3 regions of the Leptolyngbya sp. CALU 1928 genome follow, and region 2 is predicted to be linked to each of the others. Evidence: predicted binding sites of a transcription regulator. Region 2 holds the regulator's gene; each other region holds the start of a gene.
The links. Region 2 encodes HrcA, which represses chaperone genes, less so after heat shock. Its sites were predicted from a motif close to ANTTAGCACTCNNNANTNNNGAGTGCTAANT; they were not measured.
Positions count from the first base shown of each region.

Region 1: groL (chaperonin GroEL) is a predicted target of HrcA. The motif match lies at 2,499-2,529, and genes of this name have one in related genera.
Region 3: groES (co-chaperone GroES) is a predicted target of HrcA. The motif match lies at 1,529-1,559, and genes of this name have one in related genera.

Region 1 is NZ_JBXBCE010000001.1:22,574-30,433, reverse strand. Features, by position in the region: gene AC1S5B_RS00140 (type IV pilus twitching motility protein PilT) at 1-632, shown strand, start outside; gene groL (chaperonin GroEL) at 783-2,471, opposite strand; gene AC1S5B_RS00130 (aminotransferase class V-fold PLP-dependent enzyme) at 2,618-3,811, shown strand; gene AC1S5B_RS00125 (TIGR03943 family putative permease subunit) at 3,823-4,590, opposite strand; gene AC1S5B_RS00120 (permease) at 4,745-5,776, opposite strand; gene AC1S5B_RS00115 (hypothetical protein) at 5,994-6,239, shown strand; gene AC1S5B_RS00110 (TVP38/TMEM64 family protein) at 6,284-6,889, opposite strand; gene AC1S5B_RS00105 (M16 family metallopeptidase) at 7,161-7,860, shown strand, end outside.
Region 2 is NZ_JBXBCE010000001.1:299,195-307,054, reverse strand. Features, by position in the region: gene AC1S5B_RS01375 (hypothetical protein) at 1-581, opposite strand, end outside; gene AC1S5B_RS01370 (rhodanese-like domain-containing protein) at 963-1,304, shown strand; gene hrcA (heat-inducible transcriptional repressor HrcA) at 1,506-2,576, shown strand; partial or broken gene AC1S5B_RS01360 (IS630 family transposase) at 2,933-4,088, shown strand; gene AC1S5B_RS01355 (transposase) at 4,093-4,839, opposite strand; gene AC1S5B_RS01350 (helix-turn-helix domain-containing protein) at 4,869-5,426, opposite strand; gene AC1S5B_RS01345 (hypothetical protein) at 5,473-5,976, shown strand; gene galE (UDP-glucose 4-epimerase GalE) at 6,087-7,088, shown strand; gene AC1S5B_RS01335 (pentapeptide repeat-containing protein) at 7,184-7,687, shown strand; gene AC1S5B_RS01330 (hypothetical protein) at 7,786-7,860, shown strand, end outside.
Region 3 is NZ_JBXBCE010000001.1:35,870-43,729, forward strand. Features, by position in the region: gene AC1S5B_RS00170 (transposase) at 27-773, opposite strand; gene AC1S5B_RS00175 (helix-turn-helix domain-containing protein) at 803-1,360, opposite strand; gene groES (co-chaperone GroES) at 1,748-2,059, shown strand; gene groL (chaperonin GroEL) at 2,201-3,838, shown strand; gene AC1S5B_RS00190 (IS1 family transposase) at 4,019-4,249, opposite strand; partial or broken gene AC1S5B_RS00195 (IS1 family transposase) at 4,141-4,792, opposite strand; gene AC1S5B_RS00200 (hypothetical protein) at 5,094-5,363, opposite strand; gene AC1S5B_RS00205 (fasciclin domain-containing protein) at 5,809-6,390, shown strand; gene AC1S5B_RS00210 (tetratricopeptide repeat protein) at 7,123-7,860, opposite strand, start outside.

The DNA.
Region 1 (7,860 bases), 280 kb from region 2:
TCGAAGACCCGATTGAGTATGTTCATGCGTCTCAAAAGTGTTTGATCAGCCAACGAGAAGTAGGGTTACACACGCTGGAATTTCAACATGGCTTGCGAGCGGTGCTGCGGGAAGACCCGGATGTGATTTTGATTGGGGAAATGCGCGATCGCGTTACGGTGGATACTGCCCTGAAAGCGGCTCAAACAGGTCACTTAGTCCTAGGAACGCTGCATACTCGCAGCGCGATTAATACCCTGAATCGGCTGTTAAATATCTATAATCCCGATGAGCAAACCACGATGCGGATTCAAATCACCGAATCACTGGTTTCGATCATTGCCCAAATGTTGATTCCCACCACGGATGGACGGCGAACGGCTGCCCACGAGATTTTGGTGAATACTGCTGCCATGCAAGACTTCCTGGTGAAGGGTAATGAATCTGAAGCGTTCCAGTTAATGGAAACGGGCGCAAATGATGGGATGCAGATTATGAACCAAGTATTGTGCGACTTGGTTTTGTTGGGCAAAATTAGTCCTGATGAAGCGGTGAAAGCCTCTCCTGATCCGGGTGATTTGCGTCGCCGCGTCCGAAATGAAGGATTTGATCCGTCACGATCTTCTAATCGAGATTTTAACTACGCTCAGTAAGTCCATAAGCCTAGTTCAGACACTTACATGAAATTAAAGTGCTAGTACGCCGGGTTTCGACTACGGTCAACCCTCCAACCACAATAAAAAACCCCAGCCATGGCTGGGGTTTTTTGATATGAACGATGCAAATTAAGGACGGTGCAGATATTACATCATGCCCATGCCGCCCATGCCACCCATGCCGCCCATGCCGCCCATGCCACCCATACCGCCCATGCCACCCATGCCGCCATCGGGAGCGCCGCCGCCTGCGGATTTCTTCTCTGGTTTTTCGACAATCAGGGCTTCAGTCGTGATCACCATACCCGCGATCGATCCTGCATCTTGTAACGCCGATCGCACCACTTTTGCCGGATCAACAATTCCCGCTGCGATCATATCTTCAAAGGTATTGGTCAGGGCGTTGTAACCCATGGGAAAGGTCATCTCACGAACCTTCTCCACAATCACCGAGCCTTCCACTCCAGAGTTATCGGCAATTTGACGTAAAGGCGCTTCTAACGCTTTGCTGACAATATCTGCACCGATTTGCTCTTCTGGGGTCAGGCTGCTCTTAATATCATTGATTTTAGAAGCCAGGTGAATCAAGGTCACGCCACCACCCGGAACAATTCCTTCTTCTACGGCTGCTTTGGTGGCGCTGAGGGCATCTTCAATTCGGAGTTTGCGATCCTTGAGTTCGGTTTCGGTTGCAGCACCGACTTTAATCACGGCTACGCCACCGGACAGCTTGGCAATCCGCTCTTGGGTCTTTTCTTTGTCGTAGTCGGAGTCAGTCCGCTCCAGTTCTTGACGCAGTTGAGCCACACGCTTATCAATATCAGAGGAGTTTGCCACATCCGACACGATAGTGGTGGTGTCTTTGGTAATTGTGATTTTACGGGCTGTACCCAACATTTCCAGGGTGGCGGTGTCGAGGTTTAAGCCAATTTCTTCGGAAATTAACTGACCGCCAGTGAGTACGGCAATATCTTGCAGCATGGCTTTACGCCGATCGCCAAATCCAGGGGCTTTAATCGCCGCGATCGACAGCACGCCACGCAGTCGGTTGACTACTAAGGTAGCCAATGCTTCACCCTCGATATCTTCAGCAATCACCAGTAAAGGCTGACCCGCGCGCGCCACTTTTTCTAAGACGGGCACCAATTCTTGGACAGAGCTAATTTTTTTATCCACCAGCAGAATCAGCATGTTCTCATATTCAGCGATCATGCGTTCTGAATCGGTGACGAAATAGGGAGAAAGGTAGCCGCGATCGATCTGCATGCCTTCCACAATTTCCATCTCGGTCGCCAGAGATTTCGATTCTTCGACCGTGATTACGCCATCTCTGCCGACTTTTTCCATGGCAGCGGCAATCATCGCGCCCACTTCTTCGTCATTCCCCGAAGATACGGTGGCAACTTGGGCGATTTCTTTGCCTTCAACAGGCTTGGCGATCGCTTTAATTTCTTCCAACAGTTTGGCAACAGCCTTTTCAATCCCACGTCGCAGCGCTACTGGATTAGTGCCAGCGGCAACGTTTTTCAAGCCTTCATGGATCATTGCTTGGGCAAGTACAGTAGCCGTCGTGGTGCCATCGCCTGCCAAATCTTTTGTTTTAGAAGCCACTTCTTGAAGCAACCGCGCGCCCGTATTTTCGAGTGGGTCTTCTAATTCGATTTCTTTGGCGATTGTGATGCCATCATTCACAATCTGAGGTGCGCCATATTTTTTCTCTAGCAGCACATTACGCCCTTTGGGTCCCAAGGTGACGCGCACTGCATCTGCCAGAGCATTCACTCCACGCTCTAGCGCTTGCCGAGATTCTTCATTAAAAACAATGATTTTTACCATAGTCACCTTCACAGTTCTTTAAGTTGAATTTAGCACTCTAAGCTGGAGAGTGCTAAAAAATCTTAGGATTTCTCCCGACTCTTCCATTTTCCTTCCCTGCCTGCCTGTACCATAAATAAGCAGTAGCTCTTCCCTAGCAGCACCTTATGACGGGCATTTCCAATTCTTCAGTGTCGATAGAAGCCCTAAGACAAGGACTTCCAGCCCTACATAGTAAATCCTATTTTAATTACGGTGGGCAGGGGGCAATGCCGCAAATTGCGCTGGAGTCCATTGTTCGGTCTTATCAAAAAATTCAAACAGTGGGACCTTTTTCCAATAGTGCCAATGCTTGGGTTACCCATGAAGGAGAGTCAACCCGACGGGCGATCGCCCAAGAACTAGGGGCGACTCCAGCAACCATCACCCTCACCGAAAATGTGTCTGCGGGATGCAATATCGCCCTGTGGGGCATCGATTGGCGATTAGGGGATCATCTGCTGTTATCCGATTGTGAACATCCCGGCATTATTGCTGCCGCTCAAGAAATTGCCCGTCGCTTTGGGGTTGAGGTGACGACTTGCCCATTGCAGGGGACTTTGAACCACGGTGATCCCGTTGCTGTGATTGCCAGTCATTTACGACCCAGCACGCGGCTTGTGGTGCTAAGCCACATTCTTTGGAATACCGGGCAAGTGCTGCCCTTAGCGGAAATTGTTGCCGCTTGCCACAGCTACTCTATCGATCGCCCGGTGCGTGTATTGGTAGACGCAGCGCAATCGGTCGGCGTGTTGCCCTTAAACTTGCCCGATACCCAAGTGGATTTTTATGCGTTTACGGGACACAAGTGGTGGTGTGGACCGGAAGGGTTGGGCGGGTTATATATCAGCCCCGAAGCGATGAACACTCTGCATCCCACGTTTATTGGGTGGCGCAGTATTACCAATGATGCCGCTGGAATGCCTGCTGGCTGGAAACCCGATGGGCGGCGATATGAAGTGGCAACCTCGGCATACCCACTGTATGCAGGATTACGGGAAGCGATCGCTATGCATCATCAGTTTGGCACTGCCCGCGATCGCTATCAACGCATTCGGACTTTAAGCCAATTGCTCTGGCAAAAACTAACCGAAACACCCGGCGTGGTTTGCCTGCAAAATAGTCCTCCACAAGCCGGATTAGTCCCTTTTCAACTACCAGGTAAATCTCATACCCAGCTTGTTCGATTTCTGGAATCCCGCGCCATTGTGTTGCGGAACATTCTTACTCCTAACTGCGTGCGTGTTTGTGTCCATTACTTCACTTTGGAATCAGAGATTGATCGCTTAGTTGAAGCCATCCAACAATTTGAAATCGAGTAGAGTGATGTTGCTCAAAAGTCATAAGGATTTTTGGGTTCGCTGATCGGCTTAACCGATTTAGCCACCAAGGCAAGCTGCCGTTTGCCCGCCAAGGTTTCTGTGGTCATTTCTCCTTCAATTTCGAGCCAGCTATCCGGCTTATAAGCATCCCGTGTTTTGGGCAACTTCACAGGCAAACCAACGGGGTATACATCCGCAGCACAGCAGGTAATGATAAAGCGAGAAATTAGCAGATATTGATTGGGTAGGTTGGGTGGATGAATCACAAATCCTTGAACTTTTGCTTTTTGTCCTGTGTAGGCATCGGGTTCAGGATACACCGTCAGTGTTCTAATCCAATCAATAATAGATTTGTCCTGAGTGTTTGAAGAAGCACGAAACGCTTGGGGTTTCACTCGCGTCAGGGTGACTGGAGCATCGATCGCGCCTCGCTGAATTGCCGTTTGGCTGGCAAATGCCCGTGGCTGAATCAACAATCCCAACAGTGCTACTCCCAAGATCAATGTTGTACTCCATCCCTTAGGCAACAAAGTCATGTGCTGCTCGGCAGCCGTTAAAGGGGCGCGACGAGATCGCTGTTTGAGCAGTGCGATCGCGCGCCAGCCTGCCAAAGAGAAAAAAGCGATCGCCGTTGCCACCGTCAATCCCATGTAGTTGGGGTGAATTAGCAGATAAAGCTTACCCGTCAGCCAATATTTTGTGAGTAGCAATCCCCATGCTGCGATCGCCAGCACTTCGAGCCAAGGAGTAAAAGAACGAAAACGAGACCGAAAAGCCATAAGAGGAATTACGAAGGACGAGGGACGAATTGCGAAAGATGGAATGAAAAGGACAAAGGATACCGTGTAGAAAAACTAAAGATTAGGTGACATTCAACATCTGCTATTTCCTATCTTGCATTCGCCACTCGCCATTCTGCATTCGTCATTCGTTTTAACTCACATACAAATTAATGAACAACGCGAATAAGAAGGTGAGTGAACCAGCCAGCGCAAACAGATAGAAAACGGCTCTAGGCTTGAAGATAGATAGCATTAAGCCGATGCCTTTCAGGTCAATCATTGGACCAAAAACTAGGAAGGCAAGTAGGGAGCCAGTGGTGAAAGTAGCGGAAAAAGACAAGGCAAAAAATGCATCGACGGTGGAGCAGATAGACACGATCGCCGCTAACAGCATCATCGCCACAATGGAGCTAATTGGACCTTGACCCAAAGCCAGCACTGCTTCTCTTGGAATGAATACTTGAACTGCCGCCGCGATCGCGCTTCCCAAAATCAACACCCCACCCAATTCGCGAACCTCTTGCAGCATCGCATCGAGCATCAGATTCAGCTTGTAAGCAAAGGGCTTATCTGCGATCGCCGCTGCCGCCATCTGCTCAAACTCAGCCAAATCGATCGGTTGACTAGACTGCCCTAAAAAATAGGTTCCTGACTGTAGCAAGGGTGGAGTTGACTGGGCTGACTTACTTTTTGCCCCTCTCGGTTCACGACTTTTGATCGGCATTGCCAACGCAACCGCAGGCTGTAGAAGTGGACGTAAATCTCGCTGAAAGCTAAACACCCAACCAATTAGAGTCGCAATCACTAAGGAACACCCAATTCGTAAAAAGGCGATTTCTGGCTGATCGCGAAACGCCGTCCAAGTTGCCCAAAAGACAATGGGGTTGATAGTGGGAGCCGCCAGCAAAAAGCCAATCGCCACCGAAGAAGGCGCTCCTTGCATCAGCAGTCGCCTTGCCACAGGCACGTTACCACACTCACAAACCGGAAATAGAAAACCAACGCAGCTTCCAAACAAAGCGCCCAAGAATGCGCCACGGGGCATCCATTGCACGAGCTTGCGTTCATCTACAAAAAATTGCAGCAGCCCGGAGAACAACACCCCTAGCAGCAAAAAGGGGAACGCCTCCACCAACAAGCTGAGGAGTAGCGTAAATCCACTGTTTAGCTGGACAGAATTCATGCGCGTACAGGAACAGTCAAGATAGCTTCGACATTCTACTGTAATTGGTTTGGATTAGGAGCAGACTCTAGCGATCGCCTTTTCGTGTCTTTCTGTACTATTACTTGCGACATATGGCAAGAATTAAAAATATTTTTTAATATATAGACACAAAGGAGCGTAAGTGCTTAACAAAACTGTTTTTCCTGTATGACAACCTTAACCAGAGGCTAACTCTATGAATCCAAAGTTATCGAATAAGCTTGATCCTTTTTCGATGAACCTTAAGCAGGGCATCTGGTTTTTTGGTGTTTCCTCCTGGCTATTTGGCATCACCGATCGCACAATTGCGTGTTTTTCTGATGGCTACCTTTCCGCTCTAGACATCACTCAACTATTTACCGCCTCTTTCTTCTTCGTTAGCTGGCTTTTCCTCAAACCGTTGCGCCCATTAGACGAAGAAGACAGCAAGATTAAGCTTTAAAACCTAAGCTTGATAGTTAGTTTCTATGGTTAACCCCTGCCTTCTTAGCTCCTGACTGCCCCTTTTTTTGTCAGCATAGGCAACAGAGACAGTCCCGTTAGCAAGCTGAGCGCAAATATCACAGGAACGCGATCGCCACCGCTCAGGGCAGTGTGTCCAGTCACACCCAGCCAAGCATAGGCAAAGGTGAGGGGAATGAGTCCCAAAAAAGTGCCCCACGTGTAGGTCTTCAGGTCAATGGGGGTTAAGCCAAACAAAAAGTTAAGCAGGCTAAAGGGCGACAGGGGAGTAAATCGGCTTGCCAACACTAAGGTAAAAGGATGGTCGGCGATCGCTTGATTGAGCCGCTGTAACAGAGTTAAATGTCCAAATTGGCGAGTAACCCAACTATGCAAGAGCGATCGGGCAAGTAGGAAAGCGCCCAGTGCGCCAAAAGTGGCTCCCAGCAAAGACCAGACTGTGCCCCAAACCAGCCCAAAAACCGCCCCGCCAACGAGAGACATAACATTGCCCGGAAACCCTAAACTGGTGGCTAGGGTGAACAGCAGCACAAAGAAAAATGGGGCATATTGACCCTGCTGGCGCACCAGATCGACTAGTACAGCTTCGTTGCAAAGCACCAGCGCTTGACTAAAAAAATACAGGGCCAATGGTATTCCAGTCCCAAAAGCTGCCCAGATCCATCGCTTTTGCGATCGCCTAATTTGCATGGTTCCTTAAAATCCTCACTCCACCGATCTGTACACTTTAATACGACAAGCCACGGGATTCCTATCTCTACGCAGCATGAGGTTGAAAACCAGAAGAAATTAAAATTTTTACTGCTCAGCCTGACCTTGAGTGTGAATAAGCTCTCAGTTCCAAACCTCATTGAGGCAAAGAGTTCGCTATTCTAAAGCAGTGCCATTGTTGAGTGTAACTATGAGTTTATTGTTGCGATCGCCCTGTGCTTTTTTTGCTTGGTTGCCTCGTCCACAGCGAGTACGTCATTGCTGTATTCTCTTGCTGGTGGGCTTACTAAGTTGGGGGATCGCACCCAAACCCGCGATCGCGCTGGCTGAAACTCCCACTGCAAACTCCATGGCTGTCAGTATTCAGCCTTATCTCGATCGCGTTATTCAAAAAGTGACCGAGTTTCGGCTAGAAAACGGCATGAAGTTTTTGGTGTTAGAACGGCATCAAGCACCTGTTATTTCCTTTGTTACCTATGCCGATGTCGGCGGCGCAGATGAACCCGATGGCAAAACAGGGGTTGCTCACTTTCTAGAACATCTCGCTTTTAAAGGCACCAGTCAAATCGGCACGACCGACGCGATCGCCGAAAAGCCTTTGTTAGACAAACTTGATCAACTGTCGGAGCAAATTCAGGCGACGACTGCCAAAGGTGAGACTCAAAAAGCCCTAGCCTTGAAAGCAGAGTTTACCAGGGTCGAAGAGGAAGCGGTCAAACTGGTCAAGCAAAACGAAATGGGACGCATTGTCGAGCAGGCTGGCGGTGTAGGACTGAATGCCAACACTTCCACCGATGCCACCCGCTACCTGTTTAGCTTCCCATCCAACAAACTAGAACTGTGGATGTCTCTGGAATCAGAGCGGTTTCTAGATCCGGTCTTTCGCGAAT
Region 2 (7,860 bases):
CTGGTCACGCGATCGGTTGGTTTGTTCCCACTCAGCAACCCTCCCAGACCACCCGCAGAAAATTCGGTTCCTAGAGAACTTTGGCTTACTTTGACGGTGTAAGCCTTATTGAGTTGAGTTCGAGTTGAGCCAGTGCCAATTCCAGAGATAGTCGTCAGTTTATTGGCTCCTTTGCTGCGACTATTGATGCTCCATCCAGCAAAGAGACCTTTATTAAACTGGAGGGACAATCCATCTGCCCAACTGGCAAAGCCAAGTGGACCCGCTCCGCACTCTTGATTCACGCCGCGATTGCGGGGGGTTCCCCGTAAGTTCGTCAGGATTGAAACCACATCGGCTTCCTTGGTGCCAAACTCGATCGACCGAGTGGCTCCCGTAGACTTATTCACCACTCGTAAGCCCTGGGAGTCGAGGGCTAACACTGCCAAACTTGGCTTAGCTTGAGCGATCGGTTTCAAGGCGATCGTCCTAGCGGGCGTAACTGATGCTAAATCAGAAGCTTTTGCAGACACATTGCCTAAATAAAGTAGAGAGACACCCGACACACAGAGTGAAATCAAGAGGGCATTAGTCAGTTTCATCGCTCGTTTTCCGTTTGTGAATGGGCAGAAGTGGGGTGAGACTTTAGTTTTGCTGGCAATGTGCCCACAGCTTTCAAGCTCCCCCAATCAACAATTACACTGTCTTAGCACCCTATTTCCAGAAATTTTGTCAATACCACTGCGATCGCTCCCTTTTTCCGCAGCGCGATCGCCTTTCTCAAGCAAGCAACTCAATTGTGGGATCTGCAACGTGGCGAAACAGTAAAAGTCTTAAAGCGCAAACTCCATGATGAAGGTATGAAATCGCTGGAGTGACGGGGATTTCCGGAGGGCAAAAAGCGAACCCTAAAGTGTTAGGGGCGATCGCAGTGTGAAAGCCTCTTACGGTACGCTATCCTACCTTTTTAGGGCATTACTGTTATGTTTACATCGCTGCCAGAAATTACGGTTGATCAATTGGCGACTCTGTTACAGGAAGGGGGCGATCTCCAGTTTGTCGATGTGCGGGAACCTCATGAATTGGAATTGGCTCAGTTAGAGGGCTTTGTCAACTTGCCCCTAAGTCAGCATGGTGAGTGGTCAACCGACATTCATAGCCGCTTGGATGCGAATAAAGAAACTTTGGTGTTGTGCCATCACGGGATGCGCTCTGCTCAGATGTGCCAGTGGCTGATGAATCAGGGTTTTACGAATGTAAAAAATGTGACAGGCGGCATTGATGCTTACTCCTGCGTCGTTGATGCTGCCATTCCTCGATATTAAGGTTGAGGTTTGGCAGTATGGTTTGCCAAAAGTGGCATGTCAATAACTTTCCACCTTATAGTGGATTTAGAAGCCATCTACTCAATAGTTCGCTGAGAACGCCTTTCATTCAGCATTTCACTCATAATGATTTTCTATACATAGCGATGAGCCGTGCGATCGCCCTGAATGCCATCCCTTTAGAATTCGCGCCTTACCCTCATGTCGTCACCCATCAAACTTACAAATCGTCAGCAGCAGGTGCTTTGGGCAACCGTTCGTCACTACATTGCCACCGCAGAACCCGTTGGCTCCGAAGCATTGCTGAAGGAATATAACCTGAGCGTTAGTTCTGCCACAATTCGTAACTCAATGGGCGTATTGGAAAAAGTCGGACTGCTTTATCAGCCTCATATTTCTGCGGGCAGAGTGCCTTCCGATTCGGGCTATCGAATTTATGTAGACAAGCTGCTGACCCCATCCAGTGACTTCGCACTTCAGATCGAGCAGTTGTTAAGCGATCGCCGCACCCGCGAAGATGGCAGCTTGGAAGCGATGCTGCGGGGAGCCGCTCACATTTTGGCAACTGTCAGCGGCTATATTGCCCTGATTACCATGCCTCAAACCTACACGGCGCGGCTACATCACATTCAACTGGTGCTGGTTGATTCCAATCGGGTGATGCTCATCTTTGTCACCGATTCATACGAAACCCAGTCGGCTCTGTTAGATCTGGCAACGGGAGAAGACAACACACCTGCCGAAGCAGAACTGCTGGAACGTGAATTGCAGATTTTGTCCAATTTTCTGAATAGCCATTTGCGCGGTAAGGCGATCGCAGAACTTACCCAAATGGATTGGACTGAACTCGATCGCGAATTTCAACGGTATGGCGATTTTCTCAAAAACATCTTAACCGAACTGACGCGCCGCTCTCAGTCTCCTGCGCCAACCCAACTGATGATGAGTGGGATATCAGAAGTGATGCGCCAACCCGAATTTTCCGAAGTGCATCAGGTTCAAACTATTGTGCATTTGCTTGAAGATGAGCAAGATCAACTCATTCCCCTGATTTTTGAACCCTCTCCTTTCGGCAAGCGCGTCTCCATTCGGATTGGCTCGGAAAATTCTCTAGAGCCGATTCGCGCTTGCACCCTAATTTCATCCACCTACTGCAAAGGCAAAACCCCTGTGGGCAGCGTTGGCATGTTAGGACCCACGCGGATGGCGTATGAAAACGCGATCGCCTTAGTAGAAGCCACTGCCGACTATATTTCAGAGGCAATTAGTTAAGAGCGGGAACAGTGGGTAGGGGCTAGGTGGCGAAGGACAAATTCAAAACTCAAAACTTTTGACTGCACTTCTCACCGTTGCGCGTACTAGATCGATCAACTTTGTCATACCAACTCTATTTTAAGAAGCATAGAATAGGGCGTAGAGTCGTGAAGCCGATTGTTTATGGCGCGATCGTTGAAGATCGAGATCAGCGAGAGTGAAGAATATTAGCAAAAAGTCTGCGGTATGCTCAAACCGTAAGCCAGAAGGCAAAGCTACAAGTGTTAATCCCATTCGCCTTACTAGCAGTCTACCAAAGGAGTTTTGCCTAGTTCAATGGCGGCTGGTACTCTGACTTAAAAAACAGAGAGTGTATGAGCCAGAAGAAATATACCGTGAACCTAAGCGATAAAGAAGTCAATGAGTTAGAAGCCCTGTTGAGAGCTGGAAAGCATTCGGCTCGGAGGCAGAGCCGTGCGCGGATTTTGCTGCAAGTGCATAAAGGACAAACTGACCAAGCCATCGCCGAAAATCTACGAGTCAATGTCTCAACGGTCGAACGTACCCGCGAGAAATATGTATTTGCAGGTAGCCTGGAAACAGCGCTCAAAGACCGACCCCAGCCAGCCAAAGCCCGCAAACTTGATGCCAGCGCTGAAGCGTTTTTAATTGCCACCGCCTGTTCGGATGCACCAACTGGGCGAGCAGAGTGGACGATGCAGCGATTGGCAGACCGTTTAGTCGAAGTGGGAATGGTGGAGTCAATATCGAGTCAATATCGGATGAGACCGTGCGGCAAACGCTGAAAAAAACGACATCCAACCGTGGCTGAAGGAGCAATAGTGCATTCCCAAAGTCGATGCCGTCCATGTCTGGCGAATGGAAGATTTACTCGACTTTTATGGAGAAGCCTAGGACCCCAAACGCCCTGTCATTTGTTTGGATGAACGTCCCTGTGTGCTCATTGAGGAAATGAGAACGCACATTCCCGCTCGACCGAAACAGCCCCAGCGCTATGACTATGAGTACAAACGCAATGGCGTGGTTAATCTGTTTGGCTTATTTGAACCGCTAGCTCGATGGCGACAGATGGAAGTCACCAATAGCCGCACCAAGACTGACTTTGCTCAACAAATGAAGGGTTTCGTAGACATTCATCGTCCTGATGTAGACTACATCCGCTTAGTCGTGGACAATCTCAACATTCATCATCCGTCTGCTCTGTATGAGACGCTTGCCCCAAAGGAAGCTAATCGCATTCTCAAGAGACTAGAATTTCACTACACCCCTAAGCACGCCAGTTGGCTCAATCAAGTCGAAATTGAATTCTCGGTGCTCTCACGCCAATGTCTAAACCGTCGTATTCCAACTCAGCAGGAATTGAGCGACGAAATTAGCACTTGGCAACAGCAACGGAATCGGCAAAAAGCAACGGTCAATTGGCGCTTCAAAACGACCGATGCGCGAGTTAAATTAGGGCGATTGTATTCTGTCGTTGAACCCAGCAACGTTAGCTTGGTAAACCACTAGTGGGTCATTTGGCATGAGTATTGCCATATTTAGAGGGACGATTTCTAGAAATTGGGGAAGCCGTACAAGCACCTGAACCACCCAACTGATGCTGCCGTCGGATTCGTGCTCTCTGTCGTCGCGCAGACCGTTTGCCACTCCACTCAAAGGGAGTTGGATGCTGATTCCAAGCTTGAGCAACTGCTTCAAACCAATCCATAATTTGCTGAGGGGTTTGGGGATGTTGCCCAGATAAGGCTCGTCGTTTCAAAATCCGTTGGATGGATTCTGCCATATTGAGCCAACTTCCGCCCAAAGGAGTGTAAAGGGGTAAGATGCCATGAGCGCATAGCCAGAGGACAAACTCAGGTGTTTTATGTCCTGCCAGATTGTCGCAAATTAACAGCATTCTTAAGGGCGGCAGTGGTTGGGGCAATGTAAATTTGATGCTCAGATTTTCGCGCCATCGTTGCCATAATAAACGCGTATCCGTTGCACTCGTTGCAGCAATCGGGGCAGGTAGAGATTGGACAATCTCTGCTAATTCTTGTTTCAACCAAGGATGTAATACCTGATTGGTACAGCTTTGTACCCCTTTGACTCGGACTTTCCCGTCCCTGGGATGAAAGAGTGTTAACAGCTTGGCAGTCCCATCTTTGACATACTCATGCGAATAAGTTGCTGGATGTTCCTGGGGTTGCCAACTCTCGCCTGGGTAAGGAACCGTGGTAAACGGACCTGCTTCATCTTCACACCAAACGGCTAATCCCATTGCCTCTGCGACGGTATAGGCTTGCTCAATTAATGCTTTTTTGCTTCACCATCCGGGTCTACCACTGTCACCACTCCCGATTTTCGTTTTCGCACCACTTTCCCGGTTTCACACCAACTCCGGTTCTTCTGCCAACTCCATCCTGACTCTTTCAACACCTTGTGTAAGGTGTAGGTACTCACCCGCGATAACTCTGGTTCCTGCTCTCGAATGCTCCGCTGTAGAGTACTCAAGCTCCAGGTTGCCGTTCCATCGGTTAGTCGTTCCGGTTTGCGTTGCACTGCCTGAAGGATTTTGGAGCGTTGTTCACTCCCATACACAACTTCAGGGCCTCCTCCATGTCGGAAGTTCAGTGCTGTAATCCCTTCTTGGTTGAACCGTGCCACTAATTGGGCAACTGCATCTCCAGAGCGTCGTCCGACTCTTCGAGCTGCATCCGTGTAATCGCAACCCTCTGCTACCGCCAGTAATAGTTTGGCGCGGGTAACTCGACTGGCGCTTTCACTTTGCGACCGACTCACTTTTTCTAAATATTGCTGCTCTTCTGGAGTGAGACTCCGAAGGGGATGTTTTTGATGACGAGTCATAGCCTCACCTCACGCTAGAATGTCATCATTTTCGAGCCTTTAGAGAATGGCAGCAACCGTAGCAAATGACCCACTAGTGCTGGCGAGCGTTAAAGGAGCTAAAGAATCCTGGGCAGTCGCCACCGATGAGATGCCCTTGTTGCGAACCTTATGGCAATACGCGCTGCGGTTTCGAGTCGGAGAATTGTTTTTGGATAGCAAGTCAGGGGCATTTGAGTTAGAAGATTCTCGCTTACGGCGTGAAGCCGCCTTGGAACGACTCTATCTGGTGGCTGCATTAACTCTGCTCTATGCCACCGCGCAGGGAATGTCGGTGCAAATCGCGGGCTTGCGTCAGCAGGTTGACCCGCACTGGCGGCGTGGCATTAGCTATCTCAAAATTGGTCTCAGGTGGTTGAAAGGGGTGGTTCATAAAGGACGGAATCTGCTCACTCCAGTTCCACTACTGCCGAAAGATCCGCAACCTGTGTTTGCCTCGAAACGGGCAGAGCGAGATTTCTACGACGAAATTTGGTTTTCTCGTGTCCGGTCATTAACCTGTAAAACTTGATGTGCTTGGAATTTACCGAGATGTGTCAGGCAAACAGCTTATTTTGAACTTGGGCATTCTGTACTTGAAAAGCTAGTCTGGTATGGATAAAAGTAGGAAGCAACAGAATCATGGCGCAACCAACGATCTTAGTAACGGGCGGAGCAGGTTACATTGGCTCCCACGCGGTGCTGGCATTACAGCAGGCAGGCTATGGGGTGGTGGTGCTAGATAATCTTGCCTATGGGCATCAAGATATTGCAAAGGATGTGTTGAAGGTGGAGATGGTGGTGGGGGATACCTGCGATCGCCCGCTATTGGATAACCTCTTTGCTACTCGCGATATTGCTGCTGTGATACATTTTGCTGCCTTTACCTATGTCGGCGAATCGGTTACCGATCCAGCAAAATACTATCGCAACAACTTTGTGGGCACCCTCACACTGCTGGAAGCGATGATGGCGGCTTCCATTGATAAGTTTGTCTTTTCATCCACTTGTGCAACCTACGGTGTTCCTAAAACTGTTCCCATCCCAGAAGATCATCCCCAAGATCCAATTAGCCCTTATGGGGTTAGCAAACTGATGGTTGAGCAAGTACTCCAAGATTTCGACAGCGCTTATCAGTTTAAATCCGTTCGTTTTCGCTATTTCAACGCTGCGGGGGCTGATCCGGCAGGGCGATTAGGCGAGGATCATGTTCCCGAAACTCATCTAATTCCCCTTGTGTTGCTGACGGCTTTGGGCAAACGAGAGTCTATTTCTATTTTTGGCACCGATTACCCAACTCCCGATGGCACTTGCGTTCGCGATTATATTCACGTCACCGATTTGGCAGAGGCTCATGTGTTAGGGCTGGAGTATTTGCTCAAAGGCGGCGAGACGACGGTATTCAACTTGGGCAATGGCAACGGTTTTTCAGTCAAAGAGGTGATTGAAACGGCGCGTCAAATTACTGATCGTGAGATTAAAGTAGTCGAATCTCCCCGTCGTCCTGGCGATCCACCTGCGCTAGTGGGCAGCAGCGATCGCGCCCGCAGCATCTTAGGCTGGAATCCCCAATACGCTGACCTGAAACAGATCATTGCCCATGCCTGGAAGTGGCACCAAAAACGACACGGAAATGGTGCTTGACAACGGTTGAGTGACGAATGAAAAAAAGCGATCGCCGTGGGTGCGTTGAGTGAAATCGAAACGCACCCTAGAAAATTGCCATATGGAAAAAAGAAATGCCTCAGCGTAAAATCATCGGGCTTGTAATCATGGGGCTATTGCTGGGGGGCGGGGTTGTTAGCATGGCGCGATCGCTAGAAGTACGAGTGATATGGCTGATTGTCACTCGATATTGCCCTGGCTGCGATTTGCAGGGCGCACAGTTGCCAAGAGCCAATTTGCAAAATGCCAATTTGCAGAACGCTAAACTAAACCGCATCAACCTCAGTGAAGCGAACTTACAGGGAGCGAATCTGACTCAGGTGAGCTTGCAAGATTCAGATCTCAGTCTTGCTAACCTTGCTAACACCAATTTATTGAGTGCTAGTCTAGAAAAAACGGATCTCAGTGGGGCAATTCTCTCCCAAGCCAACCTCCAAAATGCATCCTTGGAACAAACAAGCTTACGATTTGCCGATTTAGAAGCCGCTAATCTCACCGGAGCGAACCTGCTTCAAGCAGATTTAGATGGCGCTAGTGGGGTACGGCAGGAGGACAAAGTGCGGAGGGCAGAGAACTGATCTCAAAACTTCAACTCCCCAACTCAAAACTCCGAATTCTAAACTAAACCGTTCCCTATGTAACTGACAGATGAGGCTGAGTTTGAGAAGCTGCCATTATGCAATTTAATCCTTCAGTTAAATCTGCCGCGATCGCGGGGGGACTTAGTCTTTTGCTGGGCGGCATTGCCGTT
Region 3 (7,860 bases), 260 kb from region 2:
TTTGTCCGCGATCGCCCACTAGTGGGTCATTTGGCATGAGTATTGCCATATTTAGAGGGACGATTTCTAGAAATTGGGGAAGCCGTACAAGCACCTGAACCACCCAACTGATGCTGCCGTCGGATTCGTGCTCTCTGTCGTCGCGCAGACCGTTTGCCACTCCACTCAAAGGGAGTTGGATGCTGATTCCAAGCTTGAGCAACTGCTTCAAACCAATCCATAATTTGCTGAGGGGTTTGGGGATGTTGCCCAGATAAGGCTCGTCGTTTCAAAATCCGTTGGATGGATTCTGCCATATTGAGCCAACTTCCGCCCAAAGGAGTGTAAAGGGGTAAGATGCCATGAGCGCATAGCCAGAGGACAAACTCAGGTGTTTTATGTCCTGCCAGATTGTCGCAAATTAACAGCATTCTTAAGGGCGGCAGTGGTTGGGGCAATGTAAATTTGATGCTCAGATTTTCGCGCCATCGTTGCCATAATAAACGCGTATCCGTTGCACTCGTTGCAGCAATCGGGGCAGGTAGAGATTGGACAATCTCTGCTAATTCTTGTTTCAACCAAGGATGTAATACCTGATTGGTACAGCTTTGTACCCCTTTGACTCGGACTTTCCCGTCCCTGGGATGAAAGAGTGTTAACAGCTTGGCAGTCCCATCTTTGACATACTCATGCGAATAAGTTGCTGGATGTTCCTGGGGTTGCCAACTCTCGCCTGGGTAAGGAACCGTGGTAAACGGACCTGCTTCATCTTCACACCAAACGGCTAATCCCATTGCCTCTGCGACGGTATAGGCTTGCTCAATTAATGCTTTTTTGCTTCACCATCCGGGTCTACCACTGTCACCACTCCCGATTTTCGTTTTCGCACCACTTTCCCGGTTTCACACCAACTCCGGTTCTTCTGCCAACTCCATCCTGACTCTTTCAACACCTTGTGTAAGGTGTAGGTACTCACCCGCGATAACTCTGGTTCCTGCTCTCGAATGCTCCGCTGTAGAGTACTCAAGCTCCAGGTTGCCGTTCCATCGGTTAGTCGTTCCGGTTTGCGTTGCACTGCCTGAAGGATTTTGGAGCGTTGTTCACTCCCATACACAACTTCAGGGCCTCCTCCATGTCGGAAGTTCAGTGCTGTAATCCCTTCTTGGTTGAACCGTGCCACTAATTGGGCAACTGCATCTCCAGAGCGTCGTCCGACTCTTCGAGCTGCATCCGTGTAATCGCAACCCTCTGCTACCGCCAGTAATAGTTTGGCGCGGGTAACTCGACTGGCGCTTTCACTTTGCGACCGACTCACTTTTTCTAAATATTGCTGCTCTTCTGGAGTGAGACTCCGAAGGGGATGTTTTTGATGACGAGTCATAGCCTCACCTCACGCTAGAATGTCATCATTTTCGAGCCTTTAGAGAATGGCAGCAACCGTAGCAAATGACCCACTAGGAAGTTTTGACTCACAGGCTTTAATTTTGGTGTGCGATATACGGAAACCCGTACAGTTCCAAAGATTGCATTCATCCTAGCAGTTTCGCTAAATTAGCACTCAAGAGGTGAGAGTGCTAATTTTTGGCTTAAACCCGTTAGACTATTAATAGAGATAACGGTCGGTAGTCAGTCAACACTCTTTTGGCTAAGCCTTTTGTTACTTGTGGCTTGTCTTGGCTAGAGCCTCTTTAGGAATAAAGCATTTCATTCAGCCAAGCCACATCTGAAAAATTTCCTTTGATCATCCCGCTAGTTTGGAGCATTGCATATGGCATCTGTATCGTTGAGCGTCTCTACTGTTAAACCTTTAGGCGATCGCGTGTTTGTGAAGGTCAGCCCTTCTGAAGAAAAAACCGCTGGTGGCATTTTGTTGCCAGATACCGCAAAAGAAAAGCCCCAAGTCGGCGAAATTGCGGCTGTGGGTCCTGGCAAGCGTAGCGACGACGGCGTTCGCCAAGAACCCGAAGTGAAAATCGGAGACAAAGTTCTTTACTCAAAATATGCTGGCACCGACATCAAGCTAGGTAGTGAAGAGTACGTTTTGCTGTCTGAGAAGGACATCTTGGCGATCGTGGATTAAGGAATAGTTTTGAGTTCTCAGTTTTGAGTTTTGAATTCAGAAGGTCGTTCAAAAACTCAAACTTGAAAATTCAACACTAAAGACTTTCCGTTCTATCTCCGCTTACAACATTTCTACTATTCACAAAGGCAACAAAGACTTATGGCTAAGCGCATTATTTACAACGAAAATGCTCGTCGTGCCTTAGAGCGCGGCATGGATATTTTGGCTGAAGCAGTGGCAGTAACGTTAGGACCCAAAGGTCGCAACGTCGTGCTAGAGAAGAAGTTTGGCGCTCCCCAAATTGTCAATGATGGCGTGACCATTGCCAAAGAAATTGAGTTGGAAGACAACGTTGAGAACACGGGCGTGGCGTTGATTCGTCAAGCGGCTTCCAAAACCAATGACGCAGCCGGCGACGGCACCACAACTGCAACCGTTTTGGCTCATGCGATGGTCAAAGAAGGTCTGCGGAACGTGGCAGCAGGCGCAAACGCAATTTCCCTCAAACGTGGGATCGATAAGGCAACGGGTTTCTTGGTAGACAAGATCGCTGAACACGCTCGTCCCGTGGAAGATTCTAAGTCGATCGCCCAAGTAGGTGCCATCTCCGCTGGAAACGACGAAGAAGTCGGTGCCATGATTGCCAACGCCATGGATAAAGTGGGCAAGGAAGGCGTGATTTCCTTGGAAGAAGGCAAATCCATGACGACCGAATTGGAAGTCACCGAAGGAATGCGCTTTGACAAAGGCTACATTTCTCCTTACTTCGCTACCGACATGGAACGGATGGAAGCAGTGATGGAAGAGCCTTTCATCCTGTTGACCGACAAGAAGATTGCTTTGGTACAAGACTTGGTGCCCGTGCTTGAGCAAGTGGCGCGTTCTGGTCGTCCCTTGGTGATCATTGCAGAAGACATTGAGAAAGAAGCGCTGGCAACTTTGGTCGTCAACCGTTTGCGCGGTGTGCTAAATGTGGCTGCTGTGAAAGCGCCTGGTTTTGGCGATCGCCGTAAATCAATGTTGGAAGACATCGCCGTGCTAACGGGTGGTCAAGTAATCACCGAAGATGCAGGCTTGAAGCTAGATGCTGTCAAACTGGATAGCCTAGGCAAAGCTCGCCGCATCACCATCACCAAAGACAACACCACCATTGTGGCTGAAGGCAATGATGGCGCAGTTAAAGCGCGTGTTGAGCAAATCCGTCGTCAAATGGAAGAAACCGATTCTTCCTACGACAAAGAAAAGCTACAAGAGCGCTTGGCTAAATTAGCCGGTGGCGTTGCGGTGATCAAAGTCGGTGCCGCCACTGAAACCGAAATGAAAGATCGCAAACTGCGGTTGGAAGATGCTATCAACGCAACCAAAGCGGCTGTGGAAGAAGGCATCGTTCCCGGTGGCGGTACAACCCTAGCACACTTGGGTCCTGAGTTGGAAACTTGGGCAAACGACACTCTCGTTGGTGAAGAACTGACGGGTGCGCTGATTGTCTCCCGTGCATTGGCAGCGCCTCTGAAGCGGATTGCTGAAAACGCAGGTCAAAACGGTGCGGTGATTGCCGAACGGGTGAAAGAGAAATCTTTCAACGTGGGCTTTAACGCAGCAACCAATGAGTTTGTGGACATGCTGGAAGCGGGCATCGTTGACCCTGCGAAAGTAACCCGTTCTGCTTTGCAAAACGCAGCTTCGATCGCTGGCATGGTCTTGACCACCGAATGTATCGTGGTTGACAAGCCTGAGCCTAAAGATGGCGCTCCCGCTGGCGGCGGCGGCATGGGCGGCGGCGACTTCGATTACTAAAAGGGATGAGGAGTTAGGAGTTTAATACTGCTTTCCCCTGAAACCAAATAGCTAAAAAGCGATCGCTCCTTTGCCAGAAGCGATCGCTTTTTCTATTGATTATCTTGCTTACCAGGGAACTCTACACTTGTGGAATCACTTGGTAGAAAAACTAATGGGTAATGTTCTAGACCTGTGGATCTAAACATTCAAGCCAAACTCATAGCGGTTGATGAATAAACCAATGACGACATCATGCAACCAAGTTGACTTTGAAAAGCAGATGGTTTTGCGAGCTAACCGCTTAATTCGAGTTCGTAACGTTAAATGCTTGCGCTCAATTGTTTGAGTATTCCGTTTGCCAACGGTATGAAACGTCGGATCAAGATGGCGTAATGCCTCCGGCAGGCTACGCCAACATAAGCGCCCCAGCCATCCGTGTAGAACTGCATGATGCCAAACGGTTCTAACATCGCTTTGAGTTCAAGAAAGGCACTATCTTGATGAGTGGACAACACATATGCCAACACTTCACCTGTTTCATGGTCAATGGCGTGCCACAACCACCGTTGCTGTTTTTTTGACCCCACATAGCTCCACATTTCGTCGGCTTCAGCCTCCAAATCTTGCCACTGGCACAGTTTAACGACCGTTTGAGTCGGTTCAAGTTGTTCCAACCGCGCCTGATTGACTGATTTGAGATGTCGATCTTTTTTTTAAGGTTTCAATCACTGTGGTCGGACTAATCTTCAACACTCGTGCGGTATCTCGGATGCCACTTCCGTTGACTGCCATATCCACAATCTGCTGTTTGACTTCAGGCAAATAGCCTCGGTAAGCATAGTCTCGAATAAAGGTGCTGCGAGCGCATTCCGAATTGCGACACTTGTAGCGTTGTTTGCTCTCCTCAGACCGACCGTGCTTAACCACGTTATTGCTTCCACAATCAGGACAAAGAACAGGTTCCAAAACCATACTGTGAGTTCAGGGGTAAATATCTGCCTGTATTCTCGCATTCCCACAGGTCTAGAACATTACCCTCAAAAACCACCTGCTTTAATTGAGAACAATAAAATTGTTGGTTTTATTACTAAAAATCCAAGATTTAGAGGGCGCATTGATCCCGACATACTCAAAGTTACCATTTGTAATCAGTAGAAGAGAGCATATTAATGAAAATCTTGAGCATGGACTTTGCTACTGCTATTTGTAATGGATGAGGTGTTTGATTCCATTTTTATTAGAAGCGATCGCCCCTTTTGTGAGAGCGATCGCTTCACTTTACAGCCATCAGGTTAGGTTCTAAGTCTAAATAGGTGTTGAACAGGTCTGCTAAAACAGCTTCACTATCAATGTCGCCATTGCTGCAAAACCGTTCAACTTCAACCGTTGCGTCTTCAAAAAACTCGATTTCCCACCGTTCACCTGGAATCGCCACATTGACCATTACTGTCTCATCGCGTTGATGCGTTAGAGAGTAGACAATTTGCGCTTTCTCCAACTTCGTTAAAAACTCAACCAGCTTGCTGAATCCATTAGCCTTCATCGATCAAATCTCCTATCGCTCAGTAACTTACGAACTACTTTTAATCCTGTTTGATTGGCATCCGCACCTACCTCTACCTCCTCCCAAACCATCCCAATTAACTCTTCCCAACTCGGCGTGCCCTCTGGCAAAGGTGCTTGCTTAATACTTGCTCGTTTAAGTTTTAAAATGTCAGCAACTCTTAGTCCTGCAAATTTGTGTCCTATTTCTAACCTCCTTGGCGCGATCGCCTGATCTATTTCATGATAATTCGAGGCAAGTTTTGATTTTTAGAATAAGCCCTAACTATTCCAAATTAAAAACTACAAATTAATTTAGAAAAATTAAAATATATCAAATAAACTTAAGATATTGGGAACTTTCTTTACATAGTTCCCGTCTACACATTAGTCAAAGTGTTTAGGCACAAATTTCAAACTGACTACAGGTCTTAAAGGAAAAACTGATGAACGTTTTAAGCTTAAAAACTTTGGTAATTGCCGGCGGCGTTACTTTAGCTGCTACCGCCTTCTCCAACGCGATCGCTCCATCAGCCAGCTTGGCAGGAATGCAAATGCAAAAAGGCGAGATGATGCCTATGGCTGCCCCTGCTAAAACTAACATGGCTAAAACCAGCACCATTGTTGACGTAGCAAGTGGCAATAAGTCTTTTTCCACGTTGGTTACAGCAGTGAAAGCAGCCGGGTTAGTAGAAACTCTGTCTGGCAAAGGTCCTTTCACGGTACTCGCGCCGACTAACGAAGCCTTCAACGCAATACCCAAGGCGACTTTAGAAAATCTTCTGAAGCCTGAAAACAAAGCTACGCTACAAAAAGTATTGACCTATCATGTGATTCCGGGCAAGGTCAAGGCAAAAGATGTCAAACCTGGCTCAGTCAAAACTGTGGAAGGTAGCCCCGTAACCGTGACCGTTCAAGGTGGCAAGGTGATGGTTAACAATGCAAATGTGATCACAACTGACATCAAAGCTAGCAACGGTGTGATTCACGTAATCGACAAGGTGCTTTTGCCTCCCGATATACAGTAGCACTCTTTTTGTAAAGGGTAGAGGAAATCAGGATTCGCTATCATGGTGTAAGCATTCATTTTGCATCTGTGCATCTTAGCCCTCCACCAAGAAGCTTTATTTCCTCTGCCCCAATTGTGGTTCAGACGGCATCGTGGAAAAATGCCGCAACTCGACGGGGTAAACAAACTTACAAATGCCGTGAGGCGTTGCTGATTTAAGAGATGAATTTCGTAGGGACGTTTTGCGAAGCGCCCCTACAGTAAGGGGCAACATTTTCAAATCATCCCCAGATTCAGCAACACCTGCCGTGATTGTGGTCGTCAGGTTGTCAAAAATCCTCAATGACACCCGAAAGATCACGATACCCACGCGCTGATCGTTTGCTGCTCGAACGAATTCCCTTCAAATGATGTTTATAAATGAGTGTTAAGTAGTTTCTTGTTTCCACCGTCTGCGATTAGTCCCTAGTCGGTGCAGCGTCACCTGAATCATGGCAATGTCCAACCATCTCTTGATTATTCTCGCTCACCCGTTCATGGTCTCGCGTTAGTCCTCGGCAATTTTAGAGCCATGCCCAATTCCGTTCGACAACCCATCGCTTGCGTGAATCAAGTAGAGAGAGCCAGTTCAAAGTTGACGATCGCCGCAATCAGGTTGAGGCACAACCCGAAACGCTTGCTTCCCGCAGGGTGGCGATTAGTTGCACATCGCATGAAGTATGGATACCAAAGTTTCACACTTTGCCACTCGTCATTTTTCTGATTCTGAGGCTTTTTGAATGCGGCTGGCAAAATAGTCTTCGCGGAATTTGAGTTGTTGAGCCAACGGCAGAGCTTGCTGAAAGGCAGCGATCGCTTCGGGATATTCTTTTCGCAGCAGATGCACTTGTCCCAGTTGGTCGTAGGCATTCATCACGCCGTAGGTGTTGTACGCTTGTTTTTCAATGTCCACTAGAAAGATATACATTCGCAGGGCTGAGTCGAGGCGATCGTTGGTTCGATAGAGATCGCCTAGTTTTTTGAGCGCGTCTGCTGCGTTGGCGAACTGCAATAGCGGGATCGCCAGCTTGTATGCCAGTTGATAGTTGGTTTCGGCTTGATCGAGTTGGGTCAAACGGCGATGGTTATCAGCAATTTTGAGGGTTAGAGCCGGAATCAGGGTGGCATCGCCTAAAGCAGTTTGATGAAAGGTGATCAGTTGCTCTTGATAAGGAATAGCTTGGGCGGGCTGCTTTGCCTGTTCGTGGATATAGGCAAGCCGATCAAGGTACAGGGGAAAATTGATCGGGTCACGACGCGATCGCGATCGCGCCAACAACTCTTGATAGGGCTGCACCGCGCTGCCATAGTCAAACCAAGCAAGGTGAAGTTGCCCCAAGGTAATCAGCGTCGCCTCCAGCTTAAAGTCATCCTTACGCCGTCGGGCATCTGCCAGCAATTGCTGATAGATTTTGACCGCCGTTTGCGGGAGGCGCACTTGTTGATAGGC